Regions from separate parts of the Bacillus sp. JST-5 genome, predicted to be linked through region 3. Evidence: riboswitches for the same ligand, from Rfam matches in the RefSeq annotation. Region 3 holds a riboswitch; each other region holds the start of a gene.
What was found. A riboswitch is a leader RNA that binds a small molecule or an ion and turns the genes downstream of it on or off. The one in region 3 is predicted to bind thiamine pyrophosphate.
Positions count from the first base shown of each region.

Region 1: it holds a riboswitch for thiamine pyrophosphate, as region 3 does, so the genes downstream of both, AC3ASS_RS08435 (ABC transporter substrate-binding protein) here and thiT (energy-coupled thiamine transporter ThiT) in region 3, are expected to answer to the same signal.
Region 2: it holds a riboswitch for thiamine pyrophosphate, as region 3 does, so the genes downstream of both, tenA (thiaminase II) here and thiT (energy-coupled thiamine transporter ThiT) in region 3, are expected to answer to the same signal.

Region 1 is NZ_JBYLHW010000034.1:283-10,642, forward strand. It holds gene AC3ASS_RS08405 (LLM class flavin-dependent oxidoreductase) at 1-883, opposite strand, end outside; gene AC3ASS_RS08410 (SLAP domain-containing protein) at 896-1,294, opposite strand; gene AC3ASS_RS08415 (VOC family protein) at 1,358-2,212, opposite strand; gene AC3ASS_RS08420 (ABC transporter ATP-binding protein) at 2,385-3,122, opposite strand; gene AC3ASS_RS08425 (ABC transporter permease) at 3,119-3,874, opposite strand; gene AC3ASS_RS08430 (thiamine-binding protein) at 3,880-4,170, opposite strand; gene AC3ASS_RS08435 (ABC transporter substrate-binding protein) at 4,186-5,175, opposite strand; TPP riboswitch at 5,274-5,383, opposite strand; gene AC3ASS_RS08440 (DUF4097 family beta strand repeat-containing protein) at 5,827-6,858, opposite strand; gene AC3ASS_RS08445 (ABC transporter ATP-binding protein) at 7,098-7,796, shown strand; gene AC3ASS_RS08450 (ABC transporter permease) at 7,793-8,944, shown strand; gene AC3ASS_RS08455 (PH domain-containing protein) at 8,956-9,396, shown strand; gene AC3ASS_RS08460 (DUF2207 domain-containing protein) at 9,461-10,360, opposite strand, start outside.
Region 2 is NZ_JBYLHW010000051.1:3,937-14,296, reverse strand. It holds gene AC3ASS_RS10495 (thymidine kinase) at 1-565, shown strand, start outside; gene AC3ASS_RS10490 (hypothetical protein) at 653-1,093, shown strand; gene prfA (peptide chain release factor 1) at 1,315-2,388, shown strand; gene prmC (peptide chain release factor N(5)-glutamine methyltransferase) at 2,381-3,256, shown strand; gene thiE (thiamine phosphate synthase) at 3,284-3,916, opposite strand; gene thiD (bifunctional hydroxymethylpyrimidine kinase/phosphomethylpyrimidine kinase) at 3,949-4,803, opposite strand; gene thiM (hydroxyethylthiazole kinase) at 4,800-5,612, opposite strand; gene tenA (thiaminase II) at 5,628-6,314, opposite strand; TPP riboswitch at 6,421-6,531, opposite strand; gene spoIIR (stage II sporulation protein R) at 6,715-7,359, shown strand; gene AC3ASS_RS10450 (GNAT family N-acetyltransferase) at 7,444-7,893, shown strand; gene AC3ASS_RS10445 (L-threonylcarbamoyladenylate synthase) at 8,058-9,107, shown strand; gene AC3ASS_RS10440 (manganese efflux pump MntP) at 9,179-9,733, shown strand; gene AC3ASS_RS10435 (low molecular weight protein arginine phosphatase) at 9,889-10,326, shown strand; gene AC3ASS_RS10430 (methyl-accepting chemotaxis protein) at 10,348-10,360, shown strand, end outside.
Region 3 is NZ_JBYLHW010000060.1:4,354-14,713, reverse strand. It holds gene AC3ASS_RS11250 (aspartate aminotransferase family protein) at 414-1,739, shown strand; gene AC3ASS_RS11245 (MurR/RpiR family transcriptional regulator) at 1,779-2,627, shown strand; TPP riboswitch at 2,754-2,855, shown strand; gene thiT (energy-coupled thiamine transporter ThiT) at 2,938-3,522, shown strand; gene AC3ASS_RS11235 (Cof-type HAD-IIB family hydrolase) at 4,358-5,224, opposite strand; partial or broken gene AC3ASS_RS11230 (class I adenylate-forming enzyme family protein) at 5,478-6,976, shown strand; gene AC3ASS_RS11225 (acyl-CoA dehydrogenase family protein) at 6,995-8,671, shown strand; gene ltaE (low-specificity L-threonine aldolase) at 8,798-9,829, shown strand.

The DNA.
Region 1 (10,360 bases), on a different contig from region 3:
CCGCCACATATTTTGGATCACCACAATAAAGAGCACCGTTAAAGCTTCTAGCTGCATCGTAAGACTCGCGAGTATAAGGTGCCCAACCGCGTTCACGACCGATTTTATTAAGAGCATAGGCTGTGGATGGATAAAATTTTTCTGCAGCAATTTCTGTTGTTTCTGCCACAAAACCATGGGAGTGTGATGCTACAGGTAATTTGGATGGATCATGACCGGCTTTTTCAGCTGCTCGTTTATATAATTGTACTAATGGACGGAAGTTTAAAGGACTACCTCCAATAATGGCTAATACAAGTGGTAATCCTAAATATCCTGCACGTGCAACAGATTCAGGGTTTCCTCCAGAGCCTATCCAAACAGGTAATGGATTTTGAACCGCACGAGGATATATTCCTAATCCATTGATAGCTGGGCGATGTTTCCCGCTCCATGTCACTTTTTCTGATTGACAGATTTTTAATAATAAATCTAGTTTTTCTTCAAATAACTCATCATAATCTCTTAAGTTATAGCCGAATAGTGGAAATGATTCGATAAACGATCCTCTTCCAGCCATAATTTCCGCTCGACCATTTGATATCGCATCTACCGTAGCAAAATTTTGATATACACGGACGGGGTCATCCGATGATAAAACAGTTACCGCACTTGTTAATCGGATCTTTTTCGTTCTGGCTGCAGCAGCAGCTAAAATAACAGCAGGTGCCGAAGCAGCATAATCTTCCCTATGATGCTCCCCTACTCCATAAACATCTAATCCAACTTCTTCAGCAAGTACAATTTCTTCTATTACTTCGCGAATTCTTTCCGCATGGCTTTTCACGATCCCAGTTTTGGGATCTGGGGTTGTTTCAACAAACGTTGTTATTCCAAGTTCCATGTAAGGATCCTCCTAATCTTCCATTGTTATAAATGTATTTGTCATTTTCATTCGTCCGTTTTGATCAAAATAGCTTTCATCAAACGTACCTTTTGGAAAAATTAAAGTCCAAGGCATTGAAGTTTTTGGTTTGAGCTGTAATTGTGGTATTGAAATGATATTTTTCGCTAAAATTTTATTTTCTTTTAATAAGGTAATGGTTTTGTCTAATATTGAAAAATCTTCTTTCGTGCCATTATGAATAAGCACAGTCACTAACAAATCTCCTTTATGATTAATTGCTCTCCATAAAGGGGTGCAAAGTAATTCATTTTGCGGAATCATAGACTGTTGAAATGCACGTTCAATTTCGTAACGATCTTGATTGGATATCGTTTTATCCCAAGCCTCTTCAAATACTAAATTTTGCATTTACATCCCTTCTATCGTATAGGTTTACTTCCTATTTTTACATATTTTCAGGAATTTGGCTAATTATTGGTGTACATGCATTTCAATTGAATTTCCTGATGGATCTTTTGTTAACACATATGAATCTTTTTCGATTATCGTAGCTCCTAATTTTTGGATGGATTCGATGGCTTCTTTTCTAGCTTCATCCGATGGATATACGAGCTTAAACGTATGCAACCCAACACTTGTTTCAGCTGGTTTAGGAGCACCAACTCCATTCCATGTATTCAAGCCAATATGGTGGTGATACTTTCCTGTTGAGATAAATAATGCTTGTGATCCATAACGACAAACTACTTCAAAACCGAGACCATTAGTATAGAAGTTTTCAGTTTCTTTTAATTCAGATACATATAAATGAATATGGCCCATAATGGTTTCTGCTGGTAAACCTGTCCACGGCTTATTGTCATGTAATTCAAGCAATTCACGAATATTTAATGGATCTACTGCCATTTCTACTTCATTTCCACGCCATATCCATTCAGAAGGGGGGCGATCTCGATAAATTTCTATTCCGTTTCCATCTGGGTCTAATAAATATAAAGCCTCGCTCACTAAATGATCAGAGGAACCAAATGGTATGCCATTCTCAGTAAAATGATAGATAACATTCGCTAAATCGACGCGATTCGGCAATAAAAGTGCAAAATGATAGAGTCCTGTTGTTTTACCGACCTTAGGTGTAACATTTTCCGGTTGATGAAGGGTCACTAATGGATCAACGTCGTTAGCTGTCAAATGAACAACATTTCCTTCTTTTTGTAAAACTTTTAATCCAATAACATTTTCATAAAAGTATATGGATCTATCTAAATTCATGACTTTAAGATCTACTTTCTCAACATATGTGTGTGGTGGTTGATGGAAATTCATTTATTATTGCCTCCATTTCTTATACTTACCTTTTGTAAGTAACTATATTTTATTTAATTAAGTTTGTCAATTCTTACGTTTTTCTGCTTTGCCAGCTGCTATATTTTAATTTTTTTCTAGCTTTAAAAAATTAACCACCTATTCAAAAAAAAAAAGAAGCAACAGGAAACTACTATCGCTTCTTAATCACTTCATATATTTTTCTTTTCCAATCTAAAAATTGTTCCGATAATAATAATTCTTCTCTTCTTGGACGAACAAATGGAATATGAAACTCCCTAACAATAATCGCTGGTTTGTCAGAAAATACGAAGATTCGATCGGATAAAAATAACGCTTCTTCAATATTATGTGTGACCAATAATATTGTCCTCCTGTTTTCTATCCATATGGATTGCAGCCATTTTTGCATATCCTGTCTCGTAAATTCATCTAATGATGAAAATGGTTCATCTAAACAAATAATCGTTTGAGGACTTAATATACTGCGTAAAAATGATACCCGCTGTTGCATTCCACCCGATAATTCATAGGGATATGCTCGTTCATACCCTTTTAAACCAGCTCGATCTAACATAGTCATCGCTTTTTCTCGTTCGAGTGGGACTTTCGCAATTTCTTGTCCTAATAATAGATTTTCTAAAATCGTTCTCCATGGAAATAATGACGGAGTTTGTGGCATGTAACTGATTGAGCCACGCTTTCCATTAATGTTTTTACCATCTAAAATAATTTCACCTTCGTCTGGATGAATCATCCCACCAATTATTTGAAAAAGAGTACTTTTCCCACTACCTGAAGGTCCAAGAATGGAGACAAATTCACCTTCATTGACGGAAAATGTTATATCTTTTATTACATTTACATGTCCGAATGATTTTTTTACCCCTTTTAATTCTAGTTTATTCATTTCGGTTCCCTTCCTGTGGGTTTCCATTTCACTATTAGTTTTTCAATGAAAACAATGATTGAAAAGAAGATGAAACTAAGCGCCATCACAATAAAAATAGCAACAAATACACGATCCGTTCGAAATGATGAAGATGATAAAGTCATATAAAGACCTAAACCTTTATTAGCTCCTAACCATTCGGAAATGACTGCTCCCATCACACTATAAGTAGCGGATATTTTTAATCCAGAAAATATGGAAGGAAGAGCGTGAATCCTTTCCAATTTCCAAAAGATTTGCATTTTCGTTGCTCCAGCCATTCTCATATATTGCAACAAATCTCGATTCGTTTGTTTAAAACCATCCAAGGCAGCAATCGTAATTGGAAAAAAACATACAAGCGTAATCACAATGATTTTTGGTAACATACCAAATCCAAACCAGATTACAAGTAATGGTGCCAATACGATAATTGGGACGTTTTGCGATATAATTAATAATGGATAAAACATTTGTTTAAGAAATGGTATTAAATGAAGGATTGTTGCGACTAACAATCCAATCGTACTCCCGATGATCAACCCTGTGATCGATAATCGGACAGTTGGTAAAATATGGACGGAAACCGTTTCCCATCCGTTATATAGTTCATGAAAAATCGTACTTGGTGCTGGAAGGATCCATTTTTCAATATTGAAAATGGCTACACATCCTTCCCATAATAATCCGAACGAAATCACTGTTATGAAAGGAAGCCAGCTTCTTTTCATTCGATTCACCGATATTTTTCAGTTAGCTTATCCATGGAGGCACCGGATGGTTGATAGAAAATTTTAATTTGTGAAATTACACTTGGACATCCTAATTCGATCATTCGTTGATTCATTTTTTCAATGACTTTTAATAATTCGGTTAGTTCCCCTTCCATAGTTGTTTCTAACGGATTCACTTGATATTTTACTCCCGAATTTATTATTACTTGAATGGCTTCATCAATAAAAGGGATCGTGTCTTCACCATTTTTCGTTTTTGGTATGATTTGAATGCTAACTAAAGCGTTTGACATCATCTTACCTCCTAATTATTCTGGTAAAAATTCATTCGTAAATGCTTTATCAATTTCTGGTTTTTTCTCCAATAATCCATGTTCATACATCCAGTTTGTATAATTTTCCCAAACTATTAATTTTTGCTCTCCCCATCGTGGGGCATCATCTTTATACTTTGGAGAAAGCCATTTTTGGCTAGCTTTCACAAGTTTTTCATCCAGTTCAGGAACATGTTTGATGAGTATTTCTGCCGCATTATCTGGGTTGTCAATCGCAAATTCATACCCTTTAGAAACAGCTTTTAAAAATTTTCGAATCGTTTCCGGATGTTCTTGAATGTAAGATTCACTTGTTGTAATTACAGGTGTATAGTAATCGAGCTTTTCACTATAATCGGTTAAGTAAATCATGTTGATGGGTTCGTTTCTAAGTTCAGCTTCTACTCCCGTCCACCCATAGTAAATCCATGCAAAATCAATATCACGTTTAGATGCAGTGAAAAAGTCAGCGTCTCCAATATTGATGATGTTTACCTTTTCTACATCTGCGTCGACTTGTTTCATCAGTGAATCTATGACTGCTTTTTCAACAGGTGCACCCCATCCTCCATATGTTTTTCCTTCGAAATCTTTAGGTGATGTAATGTTTTTTTCTTTTAATGAGGCAAATCCTGATGTGTTATGTTGAATGATGGCTGCAATCGATACAATTGGAATGCCTTGAACTCGTGCTTCCGTAATTCCTTCTTGATAACTGATTCCAAATTCAGCCTTTTTAGAAGCAACTAAAGTATCTGCACCAGCTTCAGTTGGTAACATGATTTCCACATCTAATCCTTCTTCTTGGAAATAACCTTTTTCTTTCGCTACATATAATCCTGTATGATTCGTATTTGGTGTCCAATCAAGAACAATCCTCACTTTTTCAAGTTGGGACCTATCGTCTTGTTCTAATTGTCCATTCGTTGACGAACATCCTCCAAGCAATAAAATCGTGATGATAAGATAGAAAAACTTTTTCATGTAAAATTCCTCCTTCAACTTTTGTCAATTACTAGATTGAAGGGAACATAAAAAGCGCCCTGGTAGACACACCTAGGGCGCATATGAAGAGTCATCATATGTATTTTCTCTATGTTCCCTACGCTGGTCTTAACCAGATCAGGTTCAAAGGGTTAGTATCTTACGGATACACTCTCAACCGGCAACACCGGTTCCCCCACAACTTTTTGTATGAAGTTTTTCCTCCTTTACTATTACATATGATACATGTTTCTGCAAGACTTTTTCTATCAATCTAAAGGAAAATTTCAACGACCGGTCGAATATCCTTTTATAAGGAGGGAAAAAGAAATGAATATTTGTAAATTCTGTTCTAAAAAAATATCCCGGAGTTATTTACTATATCGTACCTTGTTTGTGAAACAATATCCCATAAAATGCCCAAATTGTCATTCAAACTTGTATTTGACGAAAAAATCTTTAAAAATTTCTTTTGGAAACATTGTTTTTTTAATTATTTCTATTATCGGTACAGCCATTTTACATTTATGGAAATACTTTGGATTTTTTTTGACCGGTTTTGTCATCTATCTATTTTTTATATACCCATCACTTATTCGTCTGACTCATGAAGAGGAAGAAATGTATTAATTTAATAGATTTTGAGTAACGCTACTTTTGAATGAGAGAAATATCACCTGTCCCTGATTTTAATTGGATTGTATATTTCCCATCCATTTGCGCAAAATGCTTGTCCAAGTTTGTTTCAATAACACCTAAACTTGTTTGAATATCAAGTTTGGCATCGATATTTTCATAACAAAGATACGTGTTAATATCTCCACTTCCACTATTGATAAAAATGTTAGATTCATGAATCATTTCAACCATCACATCGCCTGCACCTGTATGAGCAGACAAATTTCCGATGAATGATAGTAATTGTATATCTCCACTAGAATTAGATGCTTCCCCATTGACAGTCTGAATCTTTTCCCCTCTAATATCGCCGGAACTTGATTTTGTTTTCAATTCATTCGTCTGACATTGGTTGATTTCAATATCTCCAGAGGAAGACGATATTTCCACCATATCGCTATAACATTCGAATAATTCTATATCTCCTGATGCACTGAAACTATGAATATTCCCGTATAGATTCTTTCCGTTGATATCTCCAGAAGCATTTTTTAATACAATGTTTTCAGCATGTATAAAATGAATGTATTGGTCTCCGGAACTTGATTCTGATTGTAAATGATTTGAAGTAATATTTGAGATATGTAAATCTCCTGATCCGCTTTTAATATTTAGTTTTGATAGGATAAGCCCGTCCACGTCAATATCGCCAGATTTTGTTATAATTTGTATATCACTTGCTATATCTTTTGGTAAAACTATTTTTAATGTACAAGATGTAATAGAGTTTAAGAATCCTGTAAAAATAATGCTTTTTTCTAATTTTGCTTCAATCATTAAATGTTCGTCTTGAGTATTTACATATAATTCCGGTCCTTCTTCATAAGTCTCTAATATGACTTCTATTCGACTTTCTTTATGAACATATATTTCAACATCTGATATGTCGGTTTCGATTGAAAGACCCATTAATTTTTTTACTTCCACCGATTCTTTTTCAATCCGCTTTTCAATTTTTTTCTGAAAACTATCTTTAATAATTTGAAAGATTCTCGTTTTGGACATATTCAGTCACCTCTAATCTTTTTTATAAAATTATTGTAATTTTTCTAAAAGATTTGTAGTACATGCTATAGGGTGAATGACACTCCGTCTGGAGGCGGATATTTTCCATTCATCTATAACCTTTTATAAGAAATTTTTAGATTGTTCATTTAGGTCAGTATAGATAAAATGAAACTTAATGAGAAATAGATTCGTAATAACAGATAAATAGTTTATACCGATGGAAAGGGTGTTCATTTTTGGGGTTATTCATTCATATTGAGGAAGCTGGGTATGAAAAAAACGAACCGATTTTAGAAAACATTCATTTTTCCGTCAATGGTCATGAGCTCGTTGGTTTAATCGGGCCGAACGGAGCTGGAAAAAGTACAACAATTAAGGCGATTCTCGGGATATTAAAACATGTAAAAGGTGAAATTACCGTCCCTTCTTATTCTTACATTCCGGAACGTCCAATTTTTTTTGACCGACTAACTTTATGGGAGCATATTGAATTTTTGTATTCTACGTTAACTGTAAATGAGAAAGAATTTTTCAATGATGCTGAGGAATTAGTTCGTTTATTTAAGATGGATCAAGTAAAGCATCATTATCCCGATCATTTTTCCAAAGGAATGCAGCAAAAAATGATGCTCATTTTAGCATTTTTGAAAAAGCCGGATTTATATATTATTGATGAACCATTTATGGGCTTGGATCCGAAATCGGTGAAAAAATTACAACTGTTGTTGGAAGAAGAAAAACGTCGTGGAGCTGCGATATTAATGTCTACACATGTTTTAGATTCAGCGGAAAAAATGTGTGATCGATTTGTTTTTATTACCGATGGAAAATTATTGGCACAAGGAACATTGGAAGATATTCGGCAATTAAGTGGTTTAAAGGACGGTTCGTTGCTAGATTGTTTTGATATTTTAATTGAGAGTGAAGAACAATGACAGGAAGTCAGTTATTTTTGCAACGATGGAAAAATGAATGGAATTTTAAGTTTAGTATCATTCGTTCAGTGATTGATTGGACCATTTTTCTATATTTATTAATTCCAGGAATATTCTTTTTTGCGATCTTTTATAAAGAATTTTGGTTACATCCCTCCTCCTATTGGATGGATTTTATCCCATTTTGGGGCTTATTGGGAATCATGGTCATGTTAAATACAGGAGGGAATATTCGAACGTTTCAACACGAGGCAGATGCCCTTCATCTTTTACAAGAAAATCGCTTGCTTTTTACGTTAAAAACTTATGGTTTAATGACTACTCTATTAAATTCATTGATTACGACTGGAATCATCATTGGAATAGCATTACCTGTTCTTTTACATATTTATCATTTAAATCCGGTTGACATCTGTTCTTTATTTATCAATCTATTTGCGACGAAACTGTTGATCTTAACGTTAAGGAAGATGATTCATCATAAAATCATAAAACGTTTCATGATATTTATCTCAATCCTTATAATCATTTTTATTATTTATGTTCTTCCATTTTATTTAACTGGCATTATCGGGTTATTAGGTAGTATTATGTTAATATCTTTCCTTAGTTTAAAAGTAAATAAAAACCGTTATTTATTTATGAGAGAGTTGGAGATTGAACAAGAGGAACGGAACAAATATATTCAATGGATATATCAATTTTCTTCTGAAATTGAAAAAGAATCGGTTCTTTATCGAAAAAAACCGCTTTTATTGTTTAGAAACTCAGCAAGGATTTTTCAAGTAAGAAATGAAGAAACTGGGCTTCTCGAACTATTATTAAAATCATTTTTACGAAATCGGCAATATGTTATGTCCTATTATCGCATGTTAGCTATTAGTTGTGTTGCTATTTTTCTATCTCCGTTATGGATAAAATGGCTATTGTATATTGCGTATTTTTTCTTCATTGACTTTTGGATTAGTCATATTGTTAAGAAAAGTTTACACCACCCTTTTTTCAAACTGGTAACGGTAAAAGAAGATGTAAAACTTTTAGTGACTCATCGATTTCAAAAAATGGTTCGTTTACCAGGGATATTGATTATTGGTGGGCTTGTAGTTGTTTTTAGTTTGTTAAAACTGATTGAATATTTGATTTTTTAGGGTGATAAATGATGACATTTAAAGCAAAGAGAGACCGTTTCTTCATGAGTATTATTTATTTCATTATAATAATAATTTTGTTTGTGACATTTGCCCCTGTACTTATCATTGGTTATATGGAAGATAAAATAGAATTTTTGCCCCTACTTGTTTTATTTTTAATTGATTTAATAACCGTCGTGTTTATCTTGTGGATCATTTATGATATGAAATATATTTTCTATGACGATTATTTGTTCGTGAAAGGTGGACCATTTCGCAGTAAAATTCCTTATTCTAAAATTACCGGATTTCGCGAAACGAAAAACATTTGGATTGGTTATCGATTATGCTCTTCAAAAGACGCGTTAGAAATCTTTTATACAACAGGACTAATGGGAAGTGTCATTATATCACCAGAGAATAAAGAAAAATTTATGGAAGAGTTAGAAAAAAGGATGAATAAAAGCTGATCGACATTGATCAGCTTTTTGTCATTTATTCTTTTTTTGCAATTTTCTAATGAATTTGGAAGGGTTAAAAGGCTCCAGAGCCTCCACCACCTCCCCCAACTCCTCCACTTGAAGTTGAAGTCGTACTGCTTGAATAAGAAGTTAGTTTGTCCGCATGATGGAACGCATCCATTAAGTATATAGTATTGAAATACATGTATGGATGTTCTCCACTTGCATGAAGTGAAGTCCGAATACGATTCATAAACGGTTCAAAATATTTTTTAAAAGCTTTGTCTTCCACACTTATCCCATAAGCAATGAATCGAGTTTGTTCATGTCTTGGCAATCCATTCCAATCGTCTTCCGTTAAAGATGGAAATCTTTCTTTCACAAGTTTCCATTCTTCTTGGATGATTAATCCCACCTCGTTTTTCGTTACGTAAAATATCGCAAACATTAGTAAAGAAACTGCTGATATGATGGAAATCGTTAATGCAGCATAAAGTTCATACATCCCGAAAAAGATGGCTGTTACACCAATGAATATGCTTGTAATCCCTAATGCCCATCGTGTTTGCAAATGCTTATCATATAAATCTTTTTCTTTTAGTTCTATAGAAATTTCTTGTTTCCATTTGTGGATGGATTCTTGATAACTTTGAATATTTTTTTTATCTTCGAGATAGTCTTGAATATCTGTTAAGCGAAATACCTTCCCATCTCCTATTTTGTCAAATAATAACGTTAATAAAGTTTGTTCATGCATGTGGCTCGTTTGACGATGAATTAATGTAAACGTATCTTCATCCATTTGTTGAATATTTCCATTTCGAATTAGATCAAATATGGCAGCAGGAATCATACTTGCTGAAAATATTTTATTATTAGTGAAAAAAATGGTTGCTGGAATACTTAATTTTTCTTCAGGAATATAAAAATTGCGTTCGAGTAAAAATTCTCGAATCCTTTTGGCGGCAGAACG
Region 2 (10,360 bases), on a different contig from region 3:
GGGGAAATCGGAAGAATTAATTCGAAGAGTTCGGCGAGCTGATTTCGCTAAACAAAATATTAAAGTTTTTAAACCGCAAATAGACAATCGATACAGCAAAGAAGAAATCGTCTCTCATAACGGAACAGCTTTTCGAGCACAACCCATTTCGGATGCCAAAGAGATTATTCATTATATAGATGCGGATGTAGATGTAATTGCGATCGATGAAGTTCAGTTTTTTAGCGATGATATCGTTGATATTGTGCAAATGCTAGCAAATAGCGGATATCGGGTCATCGTTGCAGGGCTTGATCAAGATTTTCGTGGAGAACCGTTTGGCCCAATGCCGAAGCTCCTTTCCATCGCTGAATTGGTGACAAAGTTACAAGCCGTTTGTGCTGTTTGCGGATCACCAGCAAGTAGAACGCAGCGTCTAATAAATGGGGAGCCAGCCTCTTATAATGATCCTGTAATTTTAGTTGGAGCGGCAGAATCTTATGAGCCTCGTTGTCGCCACCATCATGTAGTTCCGGGTGCACCAAATTCTCATAAACAACTAAACGTTACAACAAAACCTGTGTAAGACACGGGTTTTTGTTTGGTTGAGGAAAAAAGTTCCACTAAACTCCTTAGCTGGAATGGTTAAGCTAATCATAAGGAGGTGGAACGAGTGCATCGATGGTTCATTGTACTTTTTTCAATAGTACTCGTACTTATTGGTTGTCAACAAAAGGAGAACAGTTCAACATATTTAGAAAATGAAGACCGAAATGCAAAAAAGATGGTTTCGAACAATGATAATGTCGTGGATCGTGAGAATAATGAAGGTGTATATATATTAGACCAAAATCCTAATCTTTTGAATAACGGGAATCGCTCAGATAATTATGGAAAAGATATTGATAAAGCAAAATCGATCATTAACGATATGGAAGGATATCGGGCTGGTCCCGTTTGGATCAATGGAGATAATATGTGGGTCACTGTTTATCGACAAGGTATGTTATCTCATAATGAAAAGATTAAAGAAGAAGGAAAGCTTCATCGAATTTTAACAGGGGCTTTACCAAGATATGATATTGAAGTAACCATTCGAGAGGACCGTTCATAACAGCCAGGGCAAATTGCACCTGGTTTTTTCAATGAGGTGGCATTAAGGAAACGAAGAGTTTGAAATGTGTTCAAATGGATGAACCGATAATCGAGGGTTCAAGGATTGGTCCCTGGGGAATTATGAACGTTGATAGGATTTCATTTTGACGATAATTAGTATATTATACTATAATTACAATGTTATTGAAGTTTTTAAAGAACGTTATGAGGTGAAAAGCCGTGTTTGATCGATTAGCAGCGGTAGAAGATCGCTATGAAAAATTAAATGAACTTTTAAGTGACCCGGATATCGTGAATGATCCGAAAAAATTAAGAGAATATTCAAAAGAACAGTCAGATATCGAAGAGACGGTTCAGACGTATCGTGAATATAAAAAAATTAAACAACAATATGAAGATGCGAAAGCTATGTTAGAAGAGAAATTGGATCCGGAAATGAGAGAAATGGTGAAAGAAGAAATTTCCGATCTACAAGATCAGCTTGAACAAATCGAAGAAAAATTAAAAATTTTATTAATTCCGAAAGATCCAAATGATGATAAAAACGTTATTATGGAGATTCGCGGAGCTGCAGGTGGAGAAGAAGCTGCGCTATTTGCAGGAAACTTATTCCGGATGTATAGCCGATATGCAGAAAACAACGGTTGGAAAATCGATGTGATTGAAGCTAGTCCTACTGGTCTTGGTGGATATAAAGAAATCATTTTTATGATCAATGGAAAAGGGGCTTATTCCAAACTAAAATACGAAAATGGTGCGCATCGTGTTCAACGTGTTCCTGAAACGGAATCTGGAGGACGTATTCATACATCCACAGCTACAGTTGCATGTTTACCTGAAGCGGAAGAAGTCGAAGTCGAAATTAATGAAAAAGATATTCGTGTAGATACTTTTGCCTCAAGCGGACCAGGGGGACAAAGCGTTAATACAACAATGTCTGCCGTTCGTTTAACTCACATCCCTACAGGTATTGTCGTTTCTTGCCAAGATGAAAAATCACAAATCAAAAATAAAGAAAAAGCGATGAAAGTATTACGTGCACGTATTTACGACAAATACCAACAAGAAGCTCGTGCCGAATATGATGCTCAACGTAAATCTGCGGTAGGAACAGGGGATCGCTCTGAGCGTATTCGCACATACAATTATCCGCAAAACCGTGTGACTGACCACCGTATAGGTTTAACCATTCAAAAATTAGATCAAGTGTTAGAAGGAAAGCTCGATGAAATCATTGATGCATTAGTGCTAGATGAACAATCAAAAAAATTGCAGAGAGCGGAAAATGAATAACTCAAAAAATAGAATTTACGAGGCCCTACATTGGGCTTCTTCGTATTTAAAAAGCAATCATAAGGATGAAAATATCGGAGAAATTATTCTCCGTCATTTATTAAGTTTTTCAAGATCTCAACTTTTTGCTAATGCACATTCGGAGCTTTCCGATCAAACGATGGAAACCTTTCAGCGTTTGGTAAATGAACATGTTCAAAAAGGGGTTCCTGTTCAATATTTGTTAGGCTTTGAAGAGTTTTATGGAAGGAAGTTTTTCGTTAATGAACATGTACTAATTCCTCGTCCAGAAACTGAAGAACTTGTTGTTGGCGTTTTAGATCGATTGCCGAAGAAAGAATCGACTAAGGTGTTGGATGTCGGGACTGGTAGTGGTGTAATTGCCATTACATTAAAGCTTGAGGAACCGAATTTATTGGTTACTGCGTCTGACATTTCTTTTGCAGCTTTAAATGTCGCGAAGATGAATGCAGAAAATTTAAAGGCGGATGTTGAGTTTGTAGAAGGGAATTTTTTAGAGCCATTTATTCAAAAAGGAGAAAGGTTTTCAGTAATCGTATCCAACCCACCGTATATACCGTTAAAGGATCGAGAAATATTGTCTACCACCGTGAAAGACTATGAGCCAAAAAAAGCTCTTTTTGCAGGAAATGATGGTCTAGATGCGTATCGGCAACTCGCAAATCAGTTGCCATTGGTCGTTGAGGAAGAAAGTTTAATTGCATTTGAAATTGGTCATGGGCAAGGAGAAGCAGTCGCTTCGTTGTTAAAAGCAGCTTTTCCGAATAAGTTGGAAAAAATCGAAGTCGTAAATGATATTAATGGGAAAGAGCGAATGGTTTTTGCAAATATAAAAAAGATCGGCTAATGGCCGATCTTTTGTTCAAACGAGTAATTATCTGTTATGGACGGATCGTTGGAGGAGATCAACTACTTTATTTTTTATCATCGATGCTGTTTGATATGGATGTTCCGCATGACTGATTGCTGAAATAACTGCCACCCCTTTTGCACCTGCTGCAATGACAGGCTGAAGATTGGTTGCTGAAATTCCTCCGATTCCAACGATAGGGAGAGAAGGAAAGGTGCGATGAACGTCTTCAATTACGCGAGTTCCAGAAGGCATTTTTGCGTCCTCTTTTGATTTTGTCTCATATACGGGACCGATTCCAACATAATGGGCCCCACCTTTAATGGCAAACTCCGCTTCCTTCCAATGATGGACCGAAATACCGATGATTTTTTGTTTCCCTAGCATTTTTTTCGCCTCATAAAGAGCGAGATCATCTTGACCTATATGGACTCCATCTGCACCAATCGATGCGGCAAGTTCAACATCATCGTTGACGATAAACGGGATATGATATTTATGGCACAATTTCATACATTCAATAGCAAATGCACGTTTCTCCTCACCAATGAGCGCCCCTTTTCCTTTTTCCCGTAATTGAAAACAGGTGATACCGCCCTTTAACGCCTCTTCAAGAACATGTAAAGGATCACGATTTAGTGTATTTATAGAACCCATAATAAAATAGCATGGAAGAATGCTCGCGATATTCAAAATAATACCTCCTCTACATTCGTTGAGATATCAACGTGGAAATCTTTAATTTCATTCATTTTTCGATGGGCCCAATGATTGGTTGGACCATAACCTTTTCCAATATGTAATCCGTCCATAATAGCTGCGTGAATATATTTTTTTGCAGAAATGATAGCATCTTTAACTGGCGAACCATTCGCAAGCGCAGATGTAATAGCTGCAGAAAATGTACATCCTGTCCCGTGTGTATCTTTTGTTAATATTCGTTTTCCTCTTAAAAATAGTTGTTCACCGTTTTCATGAATGAAAAAGTCAGTTGACCATGAACTTTTAAATTGGTGACCGCCTTTGATAACGACAGCTTTTGCTCCCATATTTAATAACCTTTCCGCTACTATTAATAAGTCTTTATCGTTGTGAATGTTTATGCCGGTTAATAATTCGGCTTCCACTAAGTTTGGGGTAATGACTTTTGCTAACGGAATGAGTTCCGTCTTAAGGGCTTCCATACTTTCCTTTTTTAATAATGGTTCCCCACCCTTTGCCACCATGACTGGATCAATGACGATTGGAGTCCACCGAAAATGCTTAATCCAGTGAGCGACTTCTTCAATGATATTCGAATCAACCAGCATTCCGGTTTTGACAGCATTGATGTCAAAATCATCGCCAATCGCTTTTAGTTGATTTCCGACAGCGTTCCGTTCAAGCGGATATACACCGTGCACACCTAACGTATTTTGGGCGGTAACAGCAGTAATTACAGATGTTCCGTACACACCTAATTCTTGAAAAGTCTTTAAATCGGCTTGAATGCCGGCACCACCGCCACTATCTGATCCGGCAATTGTTAATGCAATAGGCTTCATTGGACGGTCTCCTTTTTCCATGAAATTTTAGCGTATGAACGAACGTCCTCTTCTGTCATGCTATGGAGAGTATTTAAAAATTGTATATAAAAATTACCTGGACCATCTGCATGTTTAGCAGCGATTTCACCAGCAATTCCGTAACATGTAACAGATGTGGCGATAGACTCTAAACAACTTGCTGAATGATCTACGGCTAAAAATGCTCCTGTAATTCCGCTTAGTAAACATCCTGTCCCTGTGACTATTGGCATGAAAGGATGCCCATTTCGAATTTCAACCATTGTGTTTCCGTCGGTGATATAATCAACTTCCCCAGTTACTGCAACCGTTGTATTGTAATTACGTGCTACTTGCAACGCTATATTTTGTACATCGGTATTTCCACTGCCAGCGTCAACCCCTCGAGCAGACCAATCAATACCTGCAATAGAAGCAAGTTCACCTGCGTTGCAACGAATGGCAGAAACGTTTATTTCTTGTAAAAGATGATGGACGACTTTTTTACGATAATTGGTAGCACCTGCACCGACAGGATCTAAAACGACGGGAATATTCGCTAAATTAGCTGCTTTTCCGGCTTTAAGCATCGATTCAACTGTATAGGAATTTAATGTCCCAATATTTAGTACGACAGCAGAGGAGATGGAGGCCATTTCTTCCACCTCTTCTACCGCATCGGCCATAATCGGAGATGCTCCCAAAGCTAATAAACCATTTGCTTGAAAATTGGCTACAACAATATTCGTTATACAATGAACGAGGGGCTTTTCATGACGAATGTTTGTTAGTAGTCTAGTATTTAACATATTCTAATTTCCCCCTTATTTTTGTATGTAAGCATAATCTTCAATTTCCCAATCTTCCATGCGCCAAGCCATATCCCAAAAATGCCATTCATAATAACTGCTTTTGCGAAAATGCAACTTCAATTCTTTTCTTCTTATAGGAGATAGATTTTCGGCTAATTCATTCATTCGTTGAATTTGCTCCTTTACTTTTTCAGCAAACCAATCAGATCCGTATGTTTCAATCCAGCGGTTGTAAATCGGGTGGTTTGGCTTTGCATCTTTTAAACGCTCTCCAATTTCGTAGTAAAGCCAGTAACAAGGTAAAAGAGCTGCTAATAAATCAGCTAAATCGCCTGTAAATGCACATTGATACATGTGAGAAACATAGGCATACGCAGATGGGGACGGCTGAAACTGTTCCAGTTCTTCCTCAGTCACATCCAACATTTTCATAAACGATTCATGTAGACGATGCTCTGCCTCACATGTAGCTACTGCGTGCTCTGCAAAGCTTTTCGTCATTGCTAAATTTGATGATCTTAAAGCACCAAACGCCTGAATTTTAGAAAAGTGACTTAAATAATAGGAATCCTGTTTAATGTAAAATCGAAACGTATCGATAGGTAACGTTCCATCGCCAATCCCTTTTACGAAAGGATGATGGAAACTGGCTTCCCATAAGTCATTGCATTCGTTCCGAACCTCATCACAAAACGTCATTTTTCTTTCTCCTTCCCAACGACGACCACAAGAGGAGTGTTTTCCAATAAAAAACGCTACTTCCGGGTATGGAAGTAGCGATGAAATCTACAAAAATAGTAAATGTACATGACTACATCCACTTCCCTCCGCTGGTATGATCCAGATCAGGTTCAAAGGGTCCATGCATAAACGTGCATATCTCAGCCTTCATAAAAAGACTCCCCTAGTGGTACATCAGTTTATTTATTTTTTCACCATCAGTATAGCATATGATTGTTTTCGGTCAACCAATTGTTATGAAATTGATACGTCTGACCTATATTTGATCTCTGGTTTAAAAAATTTTAAGAATGATAGAAAAACGTGTATAAGATTATGAGACTTTGTCCACAATGAACTAGTGAAGGGGGAAGTGAAAATGAAACAACAAAAACATTTAGCAGTATTATATTTAATCGTCATTTCTATAGGTACTATGTTTAGTTTATATATACCGAAGAGCGAAGCAGCAACGGGAGAAACGGTCATTATTCCAAATGAAGCTATTAGGCTTCGAATATTAGCGAATAGTAATACAGAAAAAGATCAAGAGATTAAAAGAGAAATTCGTAATCAAGTGAATGCTGAAATTACAAAATGGGTTGAGCATTTAACGTCTATCGAAGAAGCTCGAGAAACTATTAAAAGGAATTTACCGATCATTCAAGAAATTAGTGAAAACGTACTAGAAGCCTATCAAAGTAATGATCGTGTGAACGTATCTTTCAAAAAAGCAAAGTTTCCGACGAAGCTGTATGGAAAGTTTTTATACCCGGCAGGAGAATATGAGGCTATAGTGATTGAAATTGGCGAAGCAAAAGGTGCAAACTGGTGGTGTGTTTTATTTCCGCCATTATGTTTCTTAGATTTTTCCAATGGTACAGCGGTCAGTGATGGTTTTGATGAAAATGAGACAAATGATAATGATCAGGACAAAGAGCCGCTATATGCTGAGGAAAAAGAAACAGAAGTGAAATTTTTCCTTTTAGAAATCTTTGATTATATTATCAGTCTATTTGTATAAAGGGATATTTTTACCTCTATCAAAAAGTTCTATTTTCTCTATAAAAACATATTCATAGAATAGAACAATGATAGAGGTGATGTTATGGATTCGATCGTAGTACGTGGAGATATTGAAGATCGTTTTGCTTTACAAAAGTTTTTAGAGAAGGCAAAAGTTCCTTATGATGAGTTAATTGATCAGATGGAATTGTTTAGCCTTTTAAAAAATGAACATGGAGATATTTTAGGTACGATTGGTTTTGAGATTCATCAATCTTCTGGATTATTGCGATCACTTGTTGTACATCCTACCGTCAATGAAAAACAGATGATCCTTCTATTTAAAAGCACATTTGCAATAGCCAAAGAAAAAGGATTAAAAGAATTAATTATCGTTACGCATAGAAAGGAAGCGAAGCCATTTTTTAAAATGCTTGGCTTTCAAGAAACAGATGCGGAGGATATTTCCCCATCCATTTTAGAATCATATGAAAATAAAATTGAAGATATTGTGGATAACGGTCTATATATAATGAAAATTCATATAAAATAATCCCATTTATCCACAAAGTTATCCACTTTTCCCAAGGTTTTATTCACATTTTGTGGATAAAGCTTGTTTTATTTTTCATCTTCTTTTATACTTTCTACGTATTTATTTAATTCAAATACTGATAAAATAACGTATAAATCGGTTTACATAAGAGGAGATCATAAATGGAGACAAAATGGTTGAAAGTGGATAACATTGTTGATAACTTAATGAATCATCCACATATTGTACAAGCAGCTAAACTTTTAAAAGAAAATGAAATTGTAGCATTTCCGACCGAAACGGTATATGGTTTAGGGGCCAATGCCAAAAGTGATGAAGCCGTGCAAAAGATATATCAAGCAAAAGGCCGTCCAAGTGACAATCCGCTAATTATCCATGTTGCGAATATAAAGCAAGTAGAAGAAATGGTTGAGGAAATACCGAAGTCTGCCCAAATATTAATGGATCGATTTTGGCCAGGTCCTTTAACCATTCTTTTTCCACAAAAAAAAGGTGTACTGAGTCCGGCTGTTACGGCAAATCTTCCGACAGTCGCCATTCGTATGCCGAATCATCCGATTGCGCTCGCTCTAATTGAAGCGGCTCAATTACCGATCGCCGCACCGAGTGCCAACCGTTCAGGAAAGCCAAGCCCAACGAAAGCTAGTCATGTTTATGATGATTTACAAGGGAAAATCGCTGCAATCATTGATGGGGGAGAAACTGGCGTAGGTGTAGAATCAACTGTTATTGACTGTACAGAAAATATTCCGGTGATTTTACGTCCAGGTGGAATTACGAAAGAACAAATAGAAGCGGTAATTGGAGAAGTTCACATCGATGCAGCGTTGCATTCAGAAAAAGAAAAACCGAAATCTCCTGGGATGAAGTATACCCATTATGCGCCAGATGCTCCGTTAATCGTGTTAGATGGAAGCAAAGAGTGGATTCAGAAAAAAATTGAGGAACAACAAAGGAAAGGGTTGAAAGTAGGCATACTTACAACCGAAGAAAATAAAGATTTTTATGATGCTGATGTTGTTATATCTTGTGGTAATCGAAAGGACTTAACAACGGTCGCTGCTAAACTTTATGACACGTTGAGAGAATTTAATCAATATGAAATAGATTTAATTTATTCAGAAGCTTTCCCAAATGAACAAATAGGGGACGCAATCATGAACCGCCTGAGAAAAGCAGCAGGTCATCGAATCGAAAAAGAAGATCAATAAATTAGTAAAGATTCTAAAACCCCCAAACTGTGCATATGTTGGAATGAAGCCAGTCCCAAGGGGGTTTTTTTATGTTAGCATTTACCGAAGAAATCATTGCACTTATATTAATGGCCATTGCCTTAGGAATGGACGCGTTTTCTGTAGGATTAGGAATGGGAATGCTTTCGTTAAGATTAAAGCAAATCTTTATCATCGGACTTACCGTTGGTTTATTCCACGTTTGGATGCCTTTAATCGGAATGATTGCCGGAAGATTTTTATCTGAACAATTTGGAACGTTAGCGACTTATGCAGGTGGTATCCTTCTCATTTTATTAGGTGGACAGATGTTATTTTCTTTATTTAAAGAAGAGGAATTTCGTTCTTTAGAACCGGTTGGTTCGGGTCTTTTATTGTTTTCATTGAGCGTTAGTTTAGATAGTTTGTCGGTGGGGCTTTCTTTAGGAATTTTCGGAGCAAAAACTGCCATCGCCATTCTGTTGTTTGGAATATCCGCGACAGTACTCACATGGTTAGGACTAATATTAGGGAGAAAAATAAAAGGATGGCTTGGAAAATACAGTGAGGCATTAGGTGGCTGTATATTAATCGGATTTGGATTACGATTACTTTTTTCGATATAATGTAGCAATAGGGTGGTCTTCGATTAAAAGGGACTCCCTATTTTTTTGGTCTTCATTTAAATTTTCAAAAATTGTTCGAATTTGTAGGAAAATTTTTAATTTTGTCTATGGAAGTTGTGAAATTTCACTTATAATGGTAATAAAGGAGGATGTCGATGGCACGTGTTTTATTCGTATGCACTGGAAATACATGCCGTAGTCCTATGGCGGAAGCAATATTAAAAAGTAATCATATCGAAGGGTTAGAGGTACGATCAGCTGGAATTTTTGCGATGCCTGGAGCAGATGCCTCCCCTCAAACAAAAGAAGTATTAAAAGAAAAAGATATCGAGTTTTCCCATCAAGCAAAACAACTTGGGAAAATGGACATAGATTGGGCTGATTACATTTTAACTATGACAAAAGACCATAAAAATTGGATTTTGAACGAGTACCCTGAAGCAAAAGAAAAAGTTTTTACTATTAAAGAATTTGCTGGTAAAAGCGGTGATGTGATAGATCCGTTCGGCGGGTCGGTGGAAATATACCGAGAAACGTTTCAAGAACTAAGCGAGTTAATCAATGAAATCCAAAATAAAATAGCAAATCAATGATGGAGTTTTGGGGGGACATTCATGTCAGAACAAA
Region 3 (10,360 bases):
AATTACTTACTTCACAAAATCACTCTTGATTTTCTACTTGCAAATAAATTTTGCAAGTATGTTGACTTGTGTAAATAACCAATCATTTTCCCTCCCTCCTCAAATTTGGAAATCGAGCAAAAAAATTGAAATTTAATGATTTAAAGAGAGATGGAACCCCTAAATTTCCCCATTATCCTTATATAAATTTCATTTTTAACCTGTTTTTTGATTTATCGTCCATTTATGAAAAAACTATTTCAAAAAATAAATAAAAATGAAGTAAAAATATCTAAAATGTGTTGATATATTTCAATATAATGAATATAATGAAATAAAAATTTCAAATTAAATGTAAATTATGAAAGGGGTGTCCTTTTGTGCAGCTTAGTTATTCGAAGAAAGCTGAATTTGATACAAAAGGTTCATTGAGAATGTTTGAAAAAGCCAAGAAAGTAATACCAGGAGGAGTTAGTGCAAATATTAAATATTTTGCGCCATATCCAATTTTTATGGAAAAAGCAAATGGTAGCCACATAATGGATGTGGATGGGAATGAATATATTGATTATTTATTATGTTATGGTGCTTTAATTTTAGGGCATGGACATCCGAAAGTGATTGAAAGTGTACAAGAGCAATTTATGGCATGTGGTACGTCTGTTTTTGGAGCTCCACATCAGTTGGAACTAAGAATGGCTAATGAACTTGTCTCTGCCATTCCTAGTATTGAGATGGTACGTTTTACGAATTCTGGTTTAGAAGCTACACTATTAGCGATTCGCCTTGCACAAAGTTATACAGGCAAATATGCTATTGCCAAATTTGAAGGACATTATCATGGTGGATATGATCAAGTACTAGTAAGCGTCAATCCAGAGCTTGAAGAAGCTGGTAGTGAAAAAATGCCTAATTCTGTTCCTGAATCAAAAGGGATTCCAAAAGAAATTATTGATCAAACGATAATATTGCCATTTAATGATATCGATGCAACTGAAACCATTTTAAGACAAAGAAAAGAAGAAATTGCTGCAGTAATTCTTGAACCAGTGCAAGCCGGATTTATACCTGCAAATGAGTGGTTTATGCATAAATTAAGAAAATTGACAGAAGAATTAGGGATCGTCTTGATTTTTGATGAAGTAAAAACCGGATTTCGCATGACGTATGGTGGGGGCCAAAACATATATGGAATCAAACCAGATTTAACAGCGCTTGGAAAAGTGTTAGGTGGAGGGTTTCCAATCGGTGCCGTAGGAGGAAAGCGAGAGATTATGATTCAAATGGATCCGAGCATTGGAAAAGATATTTTTTCTAATGGAGGAGGAAATGAAGGAAAGACAGATATTGTTTTCCATAGTGGAACATACAACGGACATCCGACCATATTAGCTACAGGATTAGCCACATTAAATGTATTAAAAGATAAAGAAGTAATGAACCACCTCATTTCACAGACAACAAAATTAAAGAATGGCTTGGAATCTCTCTATCGTCACTATAAAATTCCAATGAAAGCTATTGGAATGGGAAGTATTTTTAATATAGTCTTGTCAGAACAACCGATAGAAAATTATCGGGATATGAAAAAAGCAAATACGAAATTGCGCAAAGCTATTGATGAACAATTATTACGTTTAGGAGTTTATACGAAACCATTAAATCGTTATTCCCTTTCAACTGCTCATACGGATGAAGATATTAAAAATACAATAAAAGCTCATGAAATCGCTATTCGTCGAGTGTTAAACATTATATAATGGTAAAAAAGACGAATAGACGAATTAAGGTGGAGTTAGATGAACGAAGTATACAGAAAAATCGCAGAAAAATTGCCCGATATGAGTAAATCACAACGGAAAATCGCTCGTTTTGTTTTAAATAATACAGACTCAGTTCCTTTTTTCACAGTTGGAAAGTTAGCAAAAACGGTGGGGGTTAGTGAAGCGACAGTTGTACGTTTTGCTACTTTTTTAGGATACGATGGTTATCCAGATTGGCAAAAAGCAATGCAAGAGACTGTTAAGCGCCAACTTACCACCGTTGAGCGCTTGAAATTATCGGATGACGTATATTCTTCCGAAGATAAAGCTGTATATGAAATGTTTGAAGAAGAAGTAAATCGAATCCAAACAATGGCATCACAGTTTGATACGGATTCTTTCCATAAAGCGGTGCAATATATTTTAGATGCAAACCGCATATTTATCATTGCTAATCGAAGTGCAGTTTCACTAGGATCATTTTTAGAATTTTATTTAGATTTGTTGTTCGAGAATACAGAGCTTATTCGAAATCCTCATGGTATTTCGGAGAAGCTATTTCGTCTGAAAGAAGATGATGTCGTCATTGGATTAAGTTTTGCAAGATATACGAAAACAACGATTGATGCTGTTAGCTTTGCAAAAGATCGTGGCTCTACTATTATTGCGATTACAGATAATTTATTGTCACCACTGATTCCATATAGTGATGTGGCTTTATGTGCACCTAGTGACATGCCTTCTTTTATCGATTCGTTTGTCGCCCCACTAAGTTTAATTAATGCTTTAATAACAGCAGTCGGAAGAAAAAAACGAGGAGATATTGAGAAGCATTTAGCAGATTTAGAAGAGGTGTGGGAACGATTTAATATTTTTCACAAATAAAAATATGTGCTTTTTATGCCATTTTGACTAGAGAATATTCATTTTGCACAATTATATGAAAAAAATTTAAAAAATACTTTCAATTTCTGTATCTAATAACTATAATAGGATTGACAATTGAATCAACGGATCCACAGGGGGAGCTTAGGCTGAGAGTGAACAATTTTTGTTCTGACCCTTCGAACCTGTTAGTTAATTCTAGCGTAGGGATTGTGGAAAAGGAAGATGAATAGTTTAATATCTATTTTTCTGCCTTCTTCAAGCTCCTATGGAAACGTTTGATCAATATCAAAACATAGGGGGTTTTTTTATGCGTTCAAAAAAGTTACAACCATCATTAGAGGCAGCGATTATGGCAGCATTAGCACTTGTCATTGATTTACTGCCATCCATTAAATTGGGACCTTGGATTTCTATTTCTTTTGCAATGGTTCCAGTCTTTTTAGTTTCATTTCGTTGGGGAGTAAAATATGGAATGTTATCTGGTTTTCTATGGTCATTATTACAAGTAATTACTGGTGATGCATATTTTCTCCATTGGTATCAGTTTATTATTGAATACTTTATTGCCTTTACTTGTATTGGATTTGCAGGTATTTTTAGTTCTTCCATTTTAAACTCATTTAATAATGGGGAAAAAGGAAGAGGTTTGTCCATAGCTGTTTTCGCTATGTTTATTGGGACAATTACACGATATATTTGGCATTTTTATGCTGGAATTGTCTTCTGGGGAGAATATGCTCCAGAAGGTATGGGGGTTTGGATGTACTCGTTTATTGTAAATGGAGGATCAGGTTTCGGTTCTTTTGTATTTTGTGCCATAGTCTTAGGAGCTATCCTTTCTATTTCTTCAAGACTATTAACGGCTAATAATCAATATTCATACAATGAATAAAATGAGATGAGAAAAATCGTTTCAAGTGAGGAAAGAAGGAGAAATTGAAGGATTCAAATTCTCCTTCTTTAATTTTTTTCATTATATTCGGCTTTTTATGAAAAATTTGTTAATGGTGAATTTAAGACGACAAAAACTTGCAACTAGGTTGATTTTATTTGCAAGCTGTTGGTTTGAGGGGAAAAAGTATTACAAGTAGTGGGGAAATCTAGCAACCTATATTGTTTTATTTGCAAGTTGATTGAAAGTGGTTGTTTTTTCAAAAAGAGAAAGGATTGGCGATCGCCAATCCTGACCAATTGAATGTATATTTGCAACTTTTGAGATTGAATTTGTAAGTTAATCAAGATTATTTGTAACTCTTAAATCAATTATTGCAACTAGAAAATGTCGTATTTGCAAGTGTTAAAGAAAAATTTGTAACTTTCGAAAAATTTTTTGTAACTCACGGACATTTTCTTGTAAGTCGAAAGAAATCTTGCAACTCGAATGGATTTATTTGCAAGTCGTTGTTTCAGGGGTAAATGGATGAACCAATTAACAAAAATCTTGTAACTTGATTTGATTATTTGCAAGTTAACGTTAATGATGTAAAGTTAAATATGTTAAATGAAAAAATCTTGCATTAAAATACTTGAATATGAAATAGTTTTCACGTTTTAAATTTTATTTAAAAATCGATGTATGTTTTAATGCTTAAACTATAGAACATCCATTTATTAGAATTAGGTAACTGAATGATAACAAGATGTCCTAATTTTTTCATTAAAATACAAAGCCAGTGAACTTTTTAAAAAAGATTCACTGGCATTTCCTATTGTAGATAGTTATTTATTTATAAATTTTCATTAAGTACTTTATAAATAGCTTTAGCGACACCATGGTTTTCGTTATGATCGGTAATATAATGGCACATTTCTTTAATATCTTGGGGTGCATTGCCCATTGCAACAGCAAAGCCTACACGTTCAAACATAGATACGTCGTTATAACTGTCTCCCATAGCCATCGTTTCTTTTAATGAGATTCCTTTTTGCATCACATATTTTTCTAATGCGACACCTTTTTGGGCTTTAATATTGGTTACTTCAAGGTTTTGATGACCGGACGAACTAACAGCTAAGTTTGAAAATTGTTGAAGTCTTTGTTCGGTTTCTTGTAATTTTTCCTTATCTAATGAGAAGATTAGCAGTTTTAATAATTGAATTTGATCTTTTTGTAACAATTCTTCATAACTTTGAACTAATTTAATTCCACCACGTTCGAAACGTTCTTTTACACCTTCAACGATTTCCTCATATGTAGCTTTATGTCCAGCACTCATTAATATATCGGAAATGACGGATAAAGATTTTTCATAATCGTTTGAAAAGGTACCTTGATTGGTATAAAGTTCGTAATACATATCTTGTTCTTGTAAAATGTGATGAATGTTTCGATATGTATCTACATCTAAAGGAATGGAAGTTTCTATTTTTCCATTTTGATCCCTTACTTCAGAACCATTCATACAAATGACGGGGCAAACGATTCCAGCTGATTTTAATGGAAACATGGCTTCTTCATAGGATCTGCCTGTAGCAACTACAACCTCAATTCCCGCTTGCTGTGCTCTTTTAATTGCTTCAATATTCTCTTTACTAATGGATTGATCTGCACGAACTAAAGTTCCATCCATATCTGTTGCGATGCATTTTATCATTCTGACCACCTAATTTCTATGATTGGTAATAATTATCATTTTAATGGAATGATGGGAGGATGGCAAATAATAAAGGTTGGTACAAAAATTCATTATTAAGTGAGGAACATATATGATAAAATAAAATAAGAATATTCAAATAATTATGAAAGTAACAATTCTTAAATCAACCAATAAAAGGAGGTGAATAGAAGGAAAAGATGATGGATCTTTTAAAAAAATATCATCTACACTAAAAAAGGAGTGTTAAAGTGTGAACATTTCTTTATTGTTAGAAAGAAACGCCCGTAAATATCCAAAAAAAGAAGCGGTTGTATCTGAATCGAAGCAATTTACATATTGGGAACTAAACAAATTCGTCAATCAACTAGCTAATAGTCTATCAACATATGGATTGAATAAAGGAGACAAAGTTGTCCTTTACATGCCAAATACCCCAGAATTTATCATCTCTTACTTCGCGGTCTTACGTTTAGGAGGAATCATTGTTCCTGTTAGTGCAAAACTTACATTTTAAATCATTCTGATGCAAAAGCTCTTATTGCACACGATCTATTATTTGATCAAGTGAAAGATTTACCAAGCTCTATTTCTCTATTATTTATAAAAACAGGAGAACCAGTAGATGAGTGGAAAAGTTTTGAACAACTATTGGAGTATGGAAGTACTGAAGAAATTACTTGTGATTTAAAGGAAGATGATGAGGCAACGATTTTATATACATCAGGGACAACTGGCAGACCAAAGGGAGTTCTTTTTACGTATAGAAATATATTAACTGCAGCTATTATGATGGCTATTGAAATGGAAATGAAGCCAGAAAGCCGAATGCTTCATTTAATGCCTTTAAGTCATTCCGCACCACTTCATTTATTTTTAGTTGGTGGAACTTATGTTGGAGCGACTCATATTATCGCTTCTACATTCACTCCTGATTTACTGTTAAAACTTGTTCATGAAGAAAAAGCGACCCACTTTTTTGGTGCACCTGTAGCTTATTTATTAACGGCTAATCATCCTAAACTAAATGAGTATGATTTGTCCTCTATGAAATATTGGGTATATGGTGGGGCACCTTTAGCTTCTCAAGAAGTAAAATTCATTCAAGAAAAATTTAAGACAGATCGCCTATATTGTGTATATGGATTAACGGAAGCAGGACCGACCGGGACGCTACTATTACCTGAAGAACATAAAGAAAAAGCTGGAAGCATTGGGAAAAGAGCGGCATTAAATACGGAAATAAAAATTGTCAATGCAAAAGGAGAGGAAGTCCAACCAGGTGAAGTTGGAGAAATACTGTTAAAAGGCGAAGGTGTAATGAAAGGATATTACAAAGATCCAGTTCAAACGATGGAAGTGCTTCAAGAAGGATGGTTATATACTGGTGACATGGGAACATTGGATGAAGATGGGTTTATGTATGTCGTTGACCGAAAGAAAGATATGATAATTTCAGGAGGTATCAATATTTTTCCTAAGGAAATTGAAGAGACGCTAGCTTTGCATCCAAAAATTTCCGAGGTAGCTGTTGTCGGAGTTCCTCATCGTGAATGGGGAGAAACTGTAAAAGCATTCGTTGTGCTAAAAGAACCGATGGATAATCTTGAAGATGAATGTAAACGTTTTCTGTCTAATAAACTAGCAAGCTATAAAATTCCGAAATTATATGAAAAAATTGACCAATTACCAAGAAATGCGACAGGGAAGATATTAAAACATGTTTTAAAAGAGAGAGAACAATTCTTACAAAATAGAGGTGTTTCAACCATGAATTTTTATATAGAAGATCCAAATTTAGCGTTTAATTTAAAAAAATATTTGGATGATGAATTTTTTAAATGGGCTGATAAAAAGTTAGAACAATTTGGAGAGCTATGTAGAACTGAAATCGATGAAAGAGCGGTCTTTACTGATCGTGATGGGCAGCCGAAATTAATCAAATACGATAAAATGGGTAATGACATTTCATATGTTTGGGTGAATGACGGATATAAAAAGACGGTTGAGCAAACGTATAACACTGGAATTGTCGGATATATTCATAAGGAAATTCCCGAGTTAAGAAGAAGAGGAAATTACATTTATTCATATGCACAAGGTTACTTATTGTCCCATGCGGAACCCGGATTTTATTGTCCTGTCACGTTGACAATGGCCACGGCTTATTTAATTGATCATTATGCTAGTGAAGAATTGAAGAAAAAATATCTGCCCCATGTACTTTCCACTGGTGAAACGGAATTATATGAAGGAGCAACATTTTTAACTGAACGACAAGGAGGTTCGGACGTTGGAGCGAATGAAGTAAAAGCGATACCAGACATAAATGGTAATTATCGGATATACGGAGAAAAATATTTTGCTTCCAATGCCGGACAATGTGGGGTAGCGATGGTGTTAGCAAGAATTGAAGGAGCACCTAGTGGGACAAAAGGGCTTAGTTTATTTTTAGTCCCATGGAAAAATGACAACGGGATCCTCAATCATTTAGAAATTCGTCGTTTAAAAGATAAATTAGGTGTTCGAGCTGTTCCTTCTGGAGAAGTTGTTTTTCATGGTTCCGAAGCTTACTTAGTTGGGGATGCTTCCAAAGGATTTTATTACATGATGGAAGCGTTAAATCTATCAAGGATTTGTAATGCAGTAGCATCGATTGGAATTATGCGGCGTGCATTTTTGGAAGCTAGAAATTATGCTCGTTCGCGTCAGGCATTTGGTCAGTATTTGATTGATTTCCCGATGGTGAAGGAGTCATTAGTCAAATTAGCGGTCAAACAAGAAGTAGAAACAAGTGCCGTGTTTTCATTAGTGGCTTTGTTTGATCGAATTGCTAACCACCATCCATCTATTACAATGGAAGATCATGTCATGAATCGCCTTCTCATTGCTTTGTTAAAAAAAGAAACGGCAGAACAAGCTATTCATTTTAGTCATGAAGCAATTGAAATGCACGGTGGCAATGGATACATTGAAGATTTTGTAACTCCTAGACTTTTAAGAGATGCACAAGTATTAACCGTTTGGGAAGGAACTGCGAATATACTTGGTTTAGAAGTTTTAAGGCTATTAAAAAAATATGACGCAGGAAGAGTTTTTGTTTCTTATGTTCAGGAGGAACTAAAAAAACTTCATAAAGATTTAGAAGCATTTATAACTCCTGTAAAAAAGGGAGTAGAAACATTAAAACAACAATTAACTTATTTATCGATTAATAATGAAGATGTTCAAACGTATCATAGCAAACGGGTTGCAAAGTTAATGTGTGATATCTATGAAAGTATAATTGCACTCAAGGATGCACAAATTGGAGGAGATCGGAAAGTAAAGGTCGCACAGATTTTTATTCAAAATACATGGAAGATGAATGAGTGGATGGATGAAGAACTTCTAGCCCTTCGTTATTTTGATGATATCATCCAAACGGATAAAGTGATAAAAATATAGGAAATGTTTCTATTAATCTGACCGGAATGTTTCCGGTCTTTTTCTATTACAGATTATTTGTAATAAAAGGGAAATTTATAGTTTATCAATCTTTTTTTCTCTATAATGGGAATGGGAGGGATTTATGTGATTGATGTTCGAAGTGATACCGTGACAAAACCTACAGAAGAAATGCGTAAAGCAGCTTACGAAGCAGAAGTGGGAGATGATGTATATCGGGAGGATCCTACGGTCAACCGTTTAGAAGAAAAAGCTGCCGAAATTTTAGGAAAAGAAGCGGCTTTATTTGTAACTAGTGGAGTTCAAGGAAATCAAATTGCTGTCCTTACACATTGTCGTCCTGGTAATGAAATATTATTAGAAGAAAATTCCCATCTGTTCTATTATGAAGGTGGTGCCATATCTGCATTTGCAGGTGTTCAACCTCGGACAATTCGCGGAAATAAAGGATCATTGAATGCCAAAGATGTAGAAATGGCGATTCGTGGAGATGATATTCATTTTCCTGAAACAGGGCTGATATGTATAGAAAACACACATAACCGTGCAGGTGGAGCGATTATACCAATTGAAAACATGAAATCGGTTTATGAAGTGGCACGTCAATGTGGAGTTCCCGTTCATTTAGATGGTGCCCGTTTATTTAATGCAGTTGTTGCAACTGGTATTCCAGCTAGCGAATATGCGAAATACACCGATACAGTTCAAGTTTGTTTATCCAAAGGGCTAGGAGCACCTGTTGGTTCAGTTATCGCTGGTTCACGTGATTTTATTGAAAGGGCAAGAAAGTGGAGAAAGCGCTTAGGCGGTGGTTTAAGACAATCAGGTATCATTGCGGCTCCAGCACTTTATGCTTTAACGAATATGGTTGAACGTTTATCAGAAGATCATGAAAAAGCAAAGTATTTAGCTGCAGGAATTTCAACGATTGATGGATTATCTATCGAAAATGATGTGGAGACCAATATTATTGTTGTTGGCACGAAAGGCTTGGGGTTAACTGCTAACCAATTACTTGAAAAATTAAAAGAAAGAGACATTTTAGCCGTTAGCTTCGGTACATATAGTATTCGATTTGTAACCCATTATGATGTTTCAATGAGCGATATGGATGTCGTCATCCAAGCGTTAAAAGAAATTAGAAATGAAATAAAATAATGCATTCTCTTAAATAGGTTTACCTAGGAAGTCCGTTATAAATCGATACATAACTCGGTTTACAATTTGAAAGGGGAGAATTTGAAACTTACTCAAATTCTCCTCATTTTTTCAGTATTCGTCCATCACAGATGGTAGTCTTGCAAAGAATTATACGTATTGCTCCTTAATAACGGTTAATTGGCTTTTTACTTTCACTCTATTTCCCAACGCGAAAGGCCCTCCCGTTCATACGGCGTTCTAGATGTGCCTTCGTTTTTCTGTGTCTAGCTCCGGCACGAACGCCTAGTGAACAATGACCTTTCTCCCCTACGATAAGTCAACAACCGCTCGTCCCTCGCTGTGTTTCCTTTATCTCAGTTCGAAAGGCCCTCCCGTTCATACGGCGTTCTATTTGTGCCTTCGCTTTTCTATTGTCTAGCTTGGCTCGCAGTGGCTAGCGAACGACCCACTCCTTTCCCTACGATAAGTCAACATCGGCTCGTAGCTCGCCGTGTTTCCTTTATCTCAGTTCGAAAGGCCCTCCTGTTC